3 regions of the Acidovorax facilis genome follow, and region 3 is predicted to be linked to each of the others. Evidence: predicted binding sites of a transcription regulator. Region 3 holds the regulator's gene; each other region holds the start of a gene.
The links. The regulator LexA, encoded in region 3, represses DNA repair genes until DNA is damaged. The targets are predictions, from matches to a motif close to ACTGTATNNNNATACAGT.
Positions count from the first base shown of each region.

Region 1: the regulator LexA is predicted to act here: its motif matches at 1,882-1,899, upstream of imuA (translesion DNA synthesis-associated protein ImuA).
Region 2: the regulator LexA is predicted to act here: its motif matches at 1,832-1,849, upstream of recA (recombinase RecA).

Region 1 covers NZ_CP192460.1:2,102,280-2,106,206, forward strand. The annotation lists gene ACQ4MJ_RS09460 (Y-family DNA polymerase) at 1-1,007, opposite strand, end outside; gene imuA (translesion DNA synthesis-associated protein ImuA) at 970-1,854, opposite strand; gene ACQ4MJ_RS09470 (IPTL-CTERM sorting domain-containing protein) at 2,042-2,647, shown strand; gene ACQ4MJ_RS09475 (HD-GYP domain-containing protein) at 2,657-3,927, opposite strand, start outside.
Region 2 covers NZ_CP192460.1:4,955,199-4,959,125, reverse strand. The annotation lists gene ACQ4MJ_RS22680 (LysR substrate-binding domain-containing protein) at 1-404, shown strand, start outside; gene ACQ4MJ_RS22675 (helix-turn-helix domain-containing protein) at 475-705, shown strand; gene ACQ4MJ_RS22670 (Clp protease N-terminal domain-containing protein) at 721-1,248, shown strand; gene ACQ4MJ_RS22665 (MarR family winged helix-turn-helix transcriptional regulator) at 1,255-1,767, opposite strand; gene recA (recombinase RecA) at 1,909-2,985, shown strand; gene recX (recombination regulator RecX) at 3,068-3,547, shown strand; gene ACQ4MJ_RS22650 (chemotaxis protein CheW) at 3,591-3,927, opposite strand, start outside.
Region 3 covers NZ_CP192460.1:1,618,525-1,622,451, reverse strand. The annotation lists gene ACQ4MJ_RS07295 (DUF6152 family protein) at 1-40, opposite strand, end outside; gene ACQ4MJ_RS07290 (hypothetical protein) at 65-487, opposite strand; gene ACQ4MJ_RS07285 (asparaginase) at 505-1,455, opposite strand; gene lexA (transcriptional repressor LexA) at 1,545-2,219, shown strand; gene ACQ4MJ_RS07275 (hypothetical protein) at 2,393-2,881, shown strand; gene ACQ4MJ_RS07270 (D-2-hydroxyacid dehydrogenase family protein) at 3,063-3,927, shown strand, end outside.

The DNA.
Region 1 (3,927 bases), 480 kb from region 3:
GCGCCAGCAGGGTCGGCGCCGCCCAGATGGTCGGGCGGCAGCAGGCTCGCACTGCGGTGTGGCAGCGGGGCCGCCTCCAGCAAACGCAGCGTGATCTGATTGACCGGCGCGGCCAGCGAGGTGCGCGCCAGATTTTCAGACAACAGGCGCCGCAGATGCCCCATGTCCTGCGTGGCCTGCGCCGTGCGCACCTGCAGCGCCTGCGTGGGGGCGATGACCACACCATCGATGCGCCGCAGGTCATGGCGCCAGGCCAGTTCCAGGCCCAGCACGCCCTGCTGCCGCGCTTGCAGCCAGCCTTGCAAGGCCGTGAGGCAGCGGCTGGCGCTCCAGAGCAGCGCATCGGCCGACTCTGCCAGCGCAGGCAACTCGCCCGTCAGCACAAACTGCTCGGGCAGCTCCAGCCAGGCGTGGGCCTCGGGGGCATCCCCCAGGGCCTGGTCCAGCACCCGCAGCACCGCCGCACCAAAACGCCGCGACACCCCGGCGCGGGGCAGCGCCCGCAGTGCTCCCCAGGTGCGACAGCCCATGCGCTCCAGGCTGGCCACATGCGGGCGCAAGGCTGTGAGTGTGTGCAGAGGCAGGCTCAGCGGGCCCTGTGCAGGGAGAGCCTGCCCCGCCAACGCCACACGCAGCCGGGCCTGCGCCACCAGGGCGGTGGGGCCACTGCCCCAGATCACGGGTGCGCCCGTCGGCTGTGCGCCCGCCGCCGTCCCTTCCCCTGCAGGCCCACACTCGCCAGCGACCTGGGCAGCGGGGGGGGCGGAGCCCCTGGCAGATGCCCCGGCCCAGGCCCAGGCCTGCAGCACCTGGGCCAGCAGCACTTCGCGCCCGCCCCACAGCCGCTCGGTGGTGGACACCTCCAGCAGCACGGCCTCTGCATCCACCAGTGCCACACGCGGGGTAAAACGCAGGGCCCACCAGCCTGCCGCAGCGGTGTGCACAACCCCTGCAGGCGGTGCGGATGCCTCATCGCACCAGGGCAATGGCAGCGCGATCCAGTGCATGCGCCCTCCCCTCTGGCCCCGCCCCCAACGGCACCAGCAGCTCCAATGAAGGGCGCATGGGCAACGCCCCCGATGCCTTGGCTGCCGCAGCAAGGCGACCTGCCACCAAGGTGCTACCAGCATCCACCTGCGCTGCACGCCGACGCCCGGCCTGGGCCGCCAGCACCTGGGCCAGCCGGGGATGACAGCCCGGCAGATCCAGCCCTTGCGCCAGGGGCGGCCCCCGGCGCTTGAGAATGTGCACCTGCATCCCGGGGACTGTGCATACACCTCCCGGCATGGCCATCCCCTGCACCTGTAGCCGCAGCAAGGCTGGTGAGGCCTGCGCCGCAGCACTGGCCGGGCGAAACACCCATAGCAGTTGACGTTGCTGCGCTGCTGCCAGTTGCAGCCTGCGCAGGGCTGCGGGCTGCACCTGCGGCAGCCAGGCCATCACGGCCAGAACCTCCCGGCAACGCAACGCCTGCTCTGCCGCCCAGAGCGCAGCGGCGGCATCGGCCCGCACCACACACAGCCGCTCGGCTGACAAGCCCTGGGCCTGCAGCGCCGGTCCAAAAGGCTCGCAAGGCGGCGCTACCACCACCACCGCCCCCGAGCGCGGGGCAGTGGCCTGTACCAGGGCAGGCAGCACCAGCTGCCATTCGTGCAGGCCCGCCAGGGGCTGCAGCACCTCGCTCAACGCCCCCACCGGCCAGCCCCCACCGGGCAACTGCGCATCCAGAGGACCATAACCGGTGGACTGCACCTGCAACTGGCCCGCACCCAATGCGTCCGCATGCCAGACACCGGGCACGGTCAATGGCAGATCGGACGCGACAACCCCCAGGGAGTGGCGTAGCGCAGGCATGGCGAAGACGAGAAGAACAATATGAATACTGTAAATATAACCAGTATTTCGAGCACCGGGGCAACTGGCGGAGAAGACTTTGGGGTGAGGGGCTTTTGGAGGCAACGCGTCACAGGCCCTATAAAACTGGGCCAACGCACACCACGCTCCCTACAATGGGCAGGACAAAAAAGAGAGGGTCCGTTGAATGAAAACAATCCAATCGGCAGCAGTCGCCCTGTTGCTGCTCCTGTCCGGCAACACGTTCGCTGCCTATACGCTCTACTTTTTTGAAAGCGGTGGCAATGTGGTCGCCAGTGGCAGTGGCAGCATGAATCTGGGGGCCCTCTCGCCTGCGGGCAGCGGGCCTCTGTCCCCCGGGGTCATTGCTTCGGCTGGGTTGGTCTTCACCGGTACGGCTGGCACCGTGGACGCCTACCTGGGGATATCCGGCCCACCAGCGTTCGGAGGCGGAGGCCCTGTCGGGGCGAATGCAGGATCTGGCGACATGGTGGGCCTGGACAGCACAATGCCCGGTTTCGTCTTCGCCCCGGCAGGTTACGTCTCGGGCTCTGCGCTCACGTCCTCGGCCACCTGGACTGCGACCTCGCTGGCCAGCCTGGGACTCACACCGGGCACCTATCTCTGGACCTGGGGCACGGGCCCGACAGCGGATTCATTCACGGTCCACATCGGCATCGCGCCGCCAGCATCCATTCCGACGCTGTCTGAATGGGGGCTGCTGGTCCTCGCGGTGCTCATGGCTGGCTGGGCGATGCGCCATCGGTTCTGGCTGCGAAGCCGGGTGGGCTGACCACCCTTTTCAAAGCTTCCGCACTGCCCAATCACACCAATCCGCCACCGCTGCATCTGCAGGGGTGGCGCGGTCTGCCAGCTGCGGCCAGCGGCGATAGCTGGCATTCACAATACTTTGCAGCTGCCACAGCGCCTCGCGCCCCACCAGCGCCACTTCAGCCATCCCAATGGCATCGCCCTGCAACTGGGTCATGAGTTCACCCTGCTGCCGAGGGTGTGAACCGGCCTCCAGCAAGGCTTTTTGCAAAGCCAGCAGCCGCGCATCGAGGAACACAAAGGCGCTTCCCGGCAGTGCCTTGACACTGGCTTCGGGAGGCAGTGCGGTCTTGAGCTGATCCCAGCATTCAAAAGCTTCGGCCAGCAGATCGATCTGGCGCGAGGCATCGTTGCCCAGCGGCATGAGGGCAGATTCCCGGGCGACTTCTTCCTGCAGCAGGGGCAGGATGTGTGCCACCAGGGCCGATGGAAATTTGCGATGGTTCAGCCGCAGCACCAGCGACAGGCGCTGCGCGGGCATGTCGTCGTATTTTTCATAGAACGCCGCCACCACCTCGGCCAGCAACAGGATGCGGCCCAGGACAGAGATGTCTGCACCGGCCAGGCCACGCGGGTAGCCGCTGCCATCCATGCGCTCGTGGTGTTCCAGCACCGCCACATCCACAGCCCGGGGATAGACCTGGGTATCGCGGATCATGAGCATGGCGGTGATGGGGTGCGCCACCAGATGCTTGCGCTGAACACCAACGACCTTGTGGTCGGGATCGTCCCAGGCCGGATCCATGTGCAGCACCCCCAGATCGTGCAGCAAGGCTGCTGCCGCAAGATTGGCGCAGTCGCGCTCAGCAAGACCGCTTTTGATGCCCAGGAACACGGCCACCGTCATCATCTGCAGGCTGTGTTGAAACAGCCCGGGCCGCTGATCGCGCATCACGGTGAGCTTGCAGGCCATGGATGGAGGCAAGGGCAGCGAGCGCAGTGGCGCCAGCAGCCGGGCAGCCGAGCCGAGGGCTTCTGCCAGCAGGTTGGGCAGCACCTCCTGTTCGCTCATGGCCTGCCCCGCCGCGAGCAAAGCGGGTACGTCCACGGGATTCTCGATGGACAGATGGCGGTCAATGGGCTCGCGCAGCTTGTGCTGCACCAGGCGGTCATACAGGCGGCTGTCGATGCGCGCGCCTTTTTCGACCAGCTTGATACCTTTGTCGGTGTAAATGGCTGCGTCAGCAACCACCGTGCGCCGGTCAGCCATGTCGGTCAACGCGCGCAAGTAGTGGGGGCTGT
Region 2 (3,927 bases), 2.2 Mb from region 3:
ACACACTGATGCGCCACGTGACGGTGCCCGAGGCCTGGCTGCGCTGGAGCGAGACGCACGGGGTGGAAGCCCTCATCGACCCGCTGGCCGGGCCGCAGTTCGACCAGTTCCAGACCATGATCCGCGCGGTGATGGCCGGCATGGGCCTGGCGCTGGTACCGCGCTGCTTGGTGCAGGATGAAATCACGGCGGGCCTGGTGCGCGAGCCCCTTGCCGACCATCCGCTGCGCGGCGGCTTCCGCAGCGACATGGGCTACTGGTTTTGTTACCCCGAGGGCCGCACGCAGCTGCAGGCGCTGCAGTGCTTTCGACAGTGGTTGCTGGCGTGTGAATCGCCCGGGGGTGAGACAGTGCTTTCGCCACCCACACCGGGTGCAGGGCCGATCGCGCTCGTTCCGCGGTGACGCCTCGCTGTGAACAGGCCGTCGTCAACATGGGTTGACGATAGAGCTATTCGTCAACTATAGTTGACGAATGCAAGCGCCACCCGCACTCCCCTCACCCGACAACCCCGAGGCCGCGCTGGCTGCCGTAGTCGCCTTGCGGCTGATGGCCGACCGGCTGGAAGCTGCCGCCGTGGCTGCGGCGCTGGAGCAAGGGTGGTCGTGGGCACAGATTGCCCAGGCCCTGGGCGTGAGCAAGCAGGCAGCGCACAAGCGCCTGTCACCCCACATGCCCCAGGCCCCACAGCGCCCCCGTTCTTGAGAAGGAGTTATCACCATGTTTCGCCAATTGCAGCACCGCTTCCAGAGCATGCGCACCCTGAGCCGCCTGTGCACCGGCGCCGAGGCACATGCCCGCGCAAGCGGCCAAGCCGCACCGGGGGCAGAGCACTTTTTGCTGGCCGCCATCGACCTTCCCGATGGGTCGGCCCGGCGTGCGCTGGAGAGCATGGGCGTCGCACCCGCCGCCGTGCGGGATGCGATCGAGCAGCAGTACCGCGATGCGCTACGCAGCGTGGGGCTGGATGCAACCCTGCCGCAGGCGCCAGCCCTCGCGCCACCGGCCCCGGGCCTCTACCGGGCACAGCCATCGGGCCAGGAGGTCATGCAGACGCTGGCGCGCTCCCGCAAGAGCCAGGGCGGCCCCCTTCTGGGCGCCCACGTGGTGGCAGCGGTGGCCACCATGCCGCACGGCGTGGCGGCACGCACGCTGCGTGCCATGGGCATTGACGCTGACCAGCTGGTGGCAGTGGCGCAGGCCCAGGTGTCAACGGCAACAGCAACCGCAACGGGTACAGCCGACTAGCCGGGTTCAGCGCATCAACATGCCCGCCCCATCGCCGCCCGCATAGGCTTCCAGCCCAATCGCTACCACAGTGGCCACGTCATGGCCCACTTCGGCCCGGAACTCGGCCTCCGCCTGCGCCACAGCATCGCGAAACGCCTGCAGCCAGGCCAACCCCGTGGACGTAAAACACACGCGGCGGGCGCGCGCGTCCAGCGGGTCGGCCTCGCGCGTGACCAGGCCCCAGGCCTCGCACTGGTCCACTAGGTTGGCCATGGCCTGCTTGGTCATGCCCGCGCGCTGGGCCAGGTCGGTCAGTCGGTCGCCCTGCAAGGCCAGGTGCCGGGTGATGTGCACATGCGCGGCCGTCACCTGGTCGCGCGCCGCCAGGTTGGACAGCGCCAGCGGCACCTCCACGTTGTGCGCCATGAGCTGCAGCACGCGCGCGTCAAAACGCCGCATGGCGTGGCCGAAGAGGCGACCCAGGTGGGTCTGGCGCCAGCCGTCTTCGACAGGGGATGGAAGGGGCGAATCAGGCATCACCGAATTGTCAGGCAAACTGACCAAATTATCCTTGAAGACCTTGCAACAGCTCGCATAAACTACTGTTCAAGCATCCAGCCTGTGATTAACCGCAGAGCGATGCAAGCATCCAACCTGTTGTTTTTCAAGGAGTTTCTCATGGACGTCGCAGTCAAAGGCACCAACCCCGCATTGCCCGTGAACACCGAAAAGGCCAAGGCCCTGGCCGCTGCGCTCGCCCAGATCGAGAAGCAGTTTGGCAAGGGCACGATCATGCGCCTGGGTGAAGGTGAGGTGATCGAGGACATCCAGGTTGTCTCCACCGGCTCGCTGGGCCTCGATATCGCGCTGGGCGTGGGCGGCCTGCCCCGTGGCCGTGTGGTCGAGATCTATGGCCCGGAATCGTCGGGCAAGACCACGCTCACGCTGCAGGTGATTGCCGAGATGCAGAAGCTGGGCGGTACCTGCGCGTTTGTGGATGCCGAACACGCGCTGGATGTGCAGTACGCCCAGAAGCTGGGTGTGCAGCTGTCCGACCTGCTGATCAGCCAGCCCGACACCGGCGAGCAGGCGCTGGAAATCGTGGACAGCCTGGTGCGCTCCGGCGCCGTGGACCTGATCGTGGTGGACTCGGTGGCTGCGCTCACGCCCAAGGCCGAAATCGAAGGCGAGATGGGCGACGCCCTGCCCGGTCTGCAAGCCCGCCTGATGAGCCAGGCGCTGCGCAAGCTCACCGCCACGATCAAGAAGACCAACTGCATGGTCATCTTCATCAACCAGATCCGCATGAAGATCGGCGTGATGTTCGGCTCGCCCGAAACCACCACCGGCGGTAACGCGCTCAAGTTCTATGCCTCCGTGCGCCTGGATATCCGCCGCACCGGCACCATCAAGAAGGGCGACGAAGCCATCGGCAACGAAACCAAGGTCAAGGTGGTCAAGAACAAGGTGAGCCCACCCTTCAAGACGGCCGAGTTCGACATCCTGTTCGGCGAGGGCATCAGCCGCGAGGGCGAAATCATCGACATGGGCGTGACCGCCAAGATCGTGGAAAAGAGCGGTGCCTGGTACGCCTACAACGGCGAAAAAATCGGCCAGGGCCGCGACAACGCGCGTGAGTTCCTGCGCGAGAACCCCGACCTCGCCCGCGAGATCGAGAACAAGGTGCGCGAAGGCCTGGGCATTGCGCTGCTGCCTGGCGCACTGCAGGCCCCTGCCGCCACTGCGGACGAGTGAACTCCGAAGTTTCAAGCAAAATTGGCTTCTAGCGCTTGATTGGCAAGCGCTAGCAGCTATCAAATTTGAAGCAAATAGATTCATGGGGTTCACCACGCTCTCGCTCAAGGGCCGGGCCCTGCGCCTGCTAAGCCAGCGGGAGCATTCCCGCAGCGAGCTGGCCGCCAAGCTGGCGCCCCATGCAGAGAGCCCCGAGGAGCTGGCCGCCCTGCTGGACCTGCTGGTGGAGCAGGACTGGCTGAGCGACCAGCGCGCGGCCCAATCCCTGGTGCACCGCCGTGGCCCCCGCCTGGGTGCAGCCCGCCTCGTTCGGGAACTGCGCAACCGGGGAGTGGCCGATGAGCTGGTGCGCGAGGCCACGGCCCCGCTGCTGGCCACCGAGGTGCAGCGTGCCCGAGAGGTATGGCAGCGCAAGTTTGGCCAGGTGCCGCTGGACATGAAAGAACGCTCGCGCCAGGTCCGCTTCCTGATGGCACGCGGCTTCACGATGCATGCCATCCAGAAAGCCATTGGTGGCGATACGGACGGCGACACGAATGACGAAGACCCTGGCGCCACCTGACCCAACCAGGCAGCGTCCGCAAGCTAGGCCAGGCCAGGCCCGGTCAGCGCCGCGTTGTCAACTCTGCAACAGTACTGCTGGCTGAGGGTGCCGCAAGCACCTCGGGTGGCAAGGGTACCCACCGGGCATCCAGGCCATTGGGGTCCACCACATACACGATGGCCTGGCCCGAGCCTCGGTCGCTCAGGATGCCAGTGATCCATGGGGCATGTGCGGACACGCTACCCGGTACAGGGTGCACGCTGTCCTGCGACACCACGCCCACCAGACGCTCCACCAACAGCACCACCGGGCGGCCCTGGCTCTTGACCACGACCGCCACGGCCCGCCGAGGGTCGGCCAATGCAGACAGGCCCGCAATGCGGCAGGCGTCATAGGCG
Region 3 (3,927 bases):
CCGTTGCGGCCAGGAGCACGTGGCGGCGTTGCAGGCTCATCGGTTCTCTCCTTGTCATGTCCGATCAGAGGTAAGCAATCCAGCGGCCACACACCACCACAGCCAGCCAGATCACGGTGGAACCCAGCATCTGTACCCGGGCCAGAGCATCCAGGCGAGCCAGGGAACCCCGCCCATGGAACCACGCGGCGTTGCAACCTGCAAGCATTAACAGCAGCATCTTCAAGGTGAATGCGCGGCTGGCGAGCAGTTCGGCAGGCTGTGTGGCAAACATCAAGAGGCCCGACGCCGCCGCCAGGCCAAAACCACACAATGCCAGCGACAGGCTGAGCCGCGCCAAATCCTTGACGGGCAGCGCCGCCCCACGGCCAAACACCCGCAACTCCAGCAAGACCAAATTGCCCAACAGCAAGGCAATGCCCACGATGTGCACCACCTCCAGCGCGGGGTAAGCCCACGCATGGGACTTAAGAGTTGCAAAAAACATCGGGGTGGCCTTGTTGCTCAGTGCAGCAGTTCGAGCATCAGCGAGATCCTGGCCTTCAAGGGGGATAGCCCCTGGGAGTCCGGCAATGCGTCCCCCGGCTTGGGCAGCACCTGCCCCTCGGAGCAGCGTGTGGACCGCACCACGCGCACACCCGCCTCCTGGGCACGCAGCAATGCGGCCTCCAGAGCATGGTGGATGGTGCCATTGCCCGTGCAGGCCACCACCAGCCCCTGGACCCCATCTCGCACCAGTGCGTCCACCATGGTTCCCGATGCGCCAGCGTGGCTGATGACCACTTCCACGCGGGGCCAGGCTGCGGCATTCACTACATTTTCAATAGCATTCAATGCTGGAACACCAGGCGCCAGGGGCCAATCCTGCACAAGACGGACAGCCCCCTCCTCCACCCAACCCAAAGGCCCGGCCTCGCCCGAGTTGAACGCATTCACCCGGTAGGGGTGCACCTTCTGAACCTGCCGTGCCCCATGAATTTCGCCAGCGGCGACCGCCAGCACACCCCGTGCGCCGGGCGTGACCGCCACAGCAACAGCATCCAGAAGATTCTGAGGCCCATCGGGCGTGAGCGCCGTGGCCGGGCGCATGGCACAGGTCAGCACCACGGGTTTCGCGCGGGTGTCCAGCACTTCGTGCAGAAACCACGCCGTCTCTTCCAGCGTGTCGGTTCCGTGGGTAATGACTACACCACGCACCTCGGGATCTTCCAGGTGGTGCGCACAGCGCAGCGCCAGCGCCTGCCACACCTGGCCATCCATGTCCTTGCTGTCGATCTGGGCCACCTGCTCCGCCACCAGCACGCCCCGCGCGGCCTGCTGCAATCCGGGAACAGCTGCAAGCAGCTGCCCGACCCCTACCTGCGCAGCGGTGTAGCCGATGTTGTCGCCAGCCTGCGCGGACGTGCCTGCAATGGTCCCTCCGGTGCCCAAAACCACAATTTTTTGCCCACTCACTTGCGTACTCCGAAAAACTGGTGAAAAATACAGTTACTGGATTAAAAAACAGTTGTCCATCACTGTAGCCGCCTCCACCGGAAACCACCATGCTCGACAACCCGAAACTCACTGCCCGCCAGCAACAGATTCTGGATCTCATCCAGACGGCCATTGCACGCACCGGGGCGCCCCCCACCCGTGCAGAGATCGCTGCCGAACTGGGGTTCAAGTCGGCCAACGCGGCAGAAGAACATCTCCAGGCGCTGGCGCGCAAAGGCGTGATCGAGCTGGTCAGTGGCACATCCCGTGGCATCCGGTTGCGCGGTGACACCGTGCGCTCCATCAATGCAGCACGCGGCAACCAGTTCAGCCTGCCGATTCCCGGACTCTCACAACTGGTGCTACCCCTGGTGGGGCGTGTGGCGGCAGGGTCGCCCATTCTCGCGCAGGAACACGTTGACCAAACCTACAGTGTGGAAAACAGCCTGTTCCATCACAAGCCCGATTACCTGCTCAAAGTGCGCGGTATGTCGATGCGCGATGCCGGAATCATGGATGGCGATCTGCTGGCCGTGCAGTCCACCCGCGAAGCCCGCAACGGCCAGATCATCGTGGCCCGCCTGGGAGACGATGTGACGGTCAAGCGCCTGCGCCGTACTGCGACCGCCATCGAACTGCTGCCCGAGAACCCGGATTACCCGGTCATCGTGGTGCAGCCCGGCGAACCCTTTGAGATTGAAGGGCTCGCCGTCGGCCTCATCCGCAACACCATGCTGATGTAGCCACAGCGCTCCATCGCATTCACTCATGAATTAGTTCGTTAGCTGCCGCGCTGCAGGTGGCGGGCGTTTGGCGCACTGGTAAAACCAGTACGCCAGCCCTGCGGTGCCGGTTTACTTTGCAATCCTGCCTATGTCCAACCCCCGACCTTCGGAGTTTTCACATGGGAATTGCCTTGACCACCTTTTCTGCGCTCTCCAGCACTCTGCGTACCCTGACCCACTGGCTCCACACCTTCAAGGAGCCGTCTGCAGCAGACCTGCCAGCGCCCCGCCCCCATCCCGATGACGCGGACCTGGGCCGCAGGAGCGGATCAGCAGGCACTGACAAACCCCGCCATCCATCCAACATCCCCAGCCAACGTCCACCGCGAGGCAACTGGCCCTTTACGGTCAGCCCCCAGACACCACCCACCGGAGCCACCACGCGGTTTGTGGCCACCAATACCGATGCCCGGGCGTTCATACCGCCGCCTGCCGCTACCCGCGTTGCCTGTGGATCATCCAGATTGGCAGACGGCTCAGGCTGCAGGGCTGCCAAGGTCCTGCGCAGGCTCCCCACATCGGGCGGCTCAGGCCGACTGGTGATCGCCGGCCGCATGGCCGATGTGTGCGCCGAGCTGGACCGCCTGGCTGCATCCGAGGCGGCGCTGCAAGCCTGTTGAGCCCAAGGCATGCACCACCCAGCGATCCATTGACTGCTTTGTATATGGAGGATGCCGCCTGATCGCTGTGGACGGCGCTTGTCGAGGTCGCCAACACTCCGTCACCAAAAGCCCCATCCTTTCCTGTGCCAGGGGGCGGTCCGGTATGAAACGACCGGCGTGGCCAAGGCACAATGTCGGGATGAACATTGTGATCCTCGACGACTACCAGGACGCAGTCCGCAAGCTCCACTGCGCATCCCGGCTTGACGCGTACACCGCCAAGGTCTACACCAACACCGTCAAAGGGCTGGGCCAGCTGTCCGTCCGCCTCAAAGACGCTGACATCATCGTGCTTGTGCGGGAGCGCACCCAGATCACCCGTCAACTGGTGGAGAAACTTCCCCGTCTCAAGCTCATCGCGCAAACCGGCAAGATCGGCAATCACATTGATGTAGCTGCCTGTACGGAACGTGGGATTGCAGTGGCAGAAGGCATAGGCTCACCCGTGGCCCCCGCAGAGCTGACGTGGGCACTTGTCATGGCCGCAATGCGCCGACTGCCGCAGTACATCTCCAACCTCAAGCATGGCGCCTGGCAACAATCAGGGCTGAAGACGGCGTCCATGCCTCCCAATTTTGGCCTTGGCAGCGTGCTGCGGGGCAAAACGCTGGGTATCTGGGGTTATGGCCGCATTGGCCAATTGGTGGCGGGCTACGGGCGTGCTTTTGGAATGAATGTCCGCATTTGGGGGCGTGAGGCATCACGCGCCCAGGCCTTGACGGATGGATACCAGGCTGCCACCACGCGCGAGGAGTTTTTCTCGCAATGCGATGTGATCTCGCTCCACCTTCGGCTCAACGACGAAACGCGCGGCATCGTCTCACTCGAAGATCTGTCTTGCATGAAGCCCACCTCCCTGCTGGTCAACACTTCGCGTGCCGAGCTGATTGAGACCGATGCCCTGATTGCCGCCCTGAACCGGGGCCGCCCCGGCATGGCCGCTGTCGATGTATTCGAGAGCGAACCCATCCTTCAGGGCCATGCCCTGCTGCGGCTGGAGAACT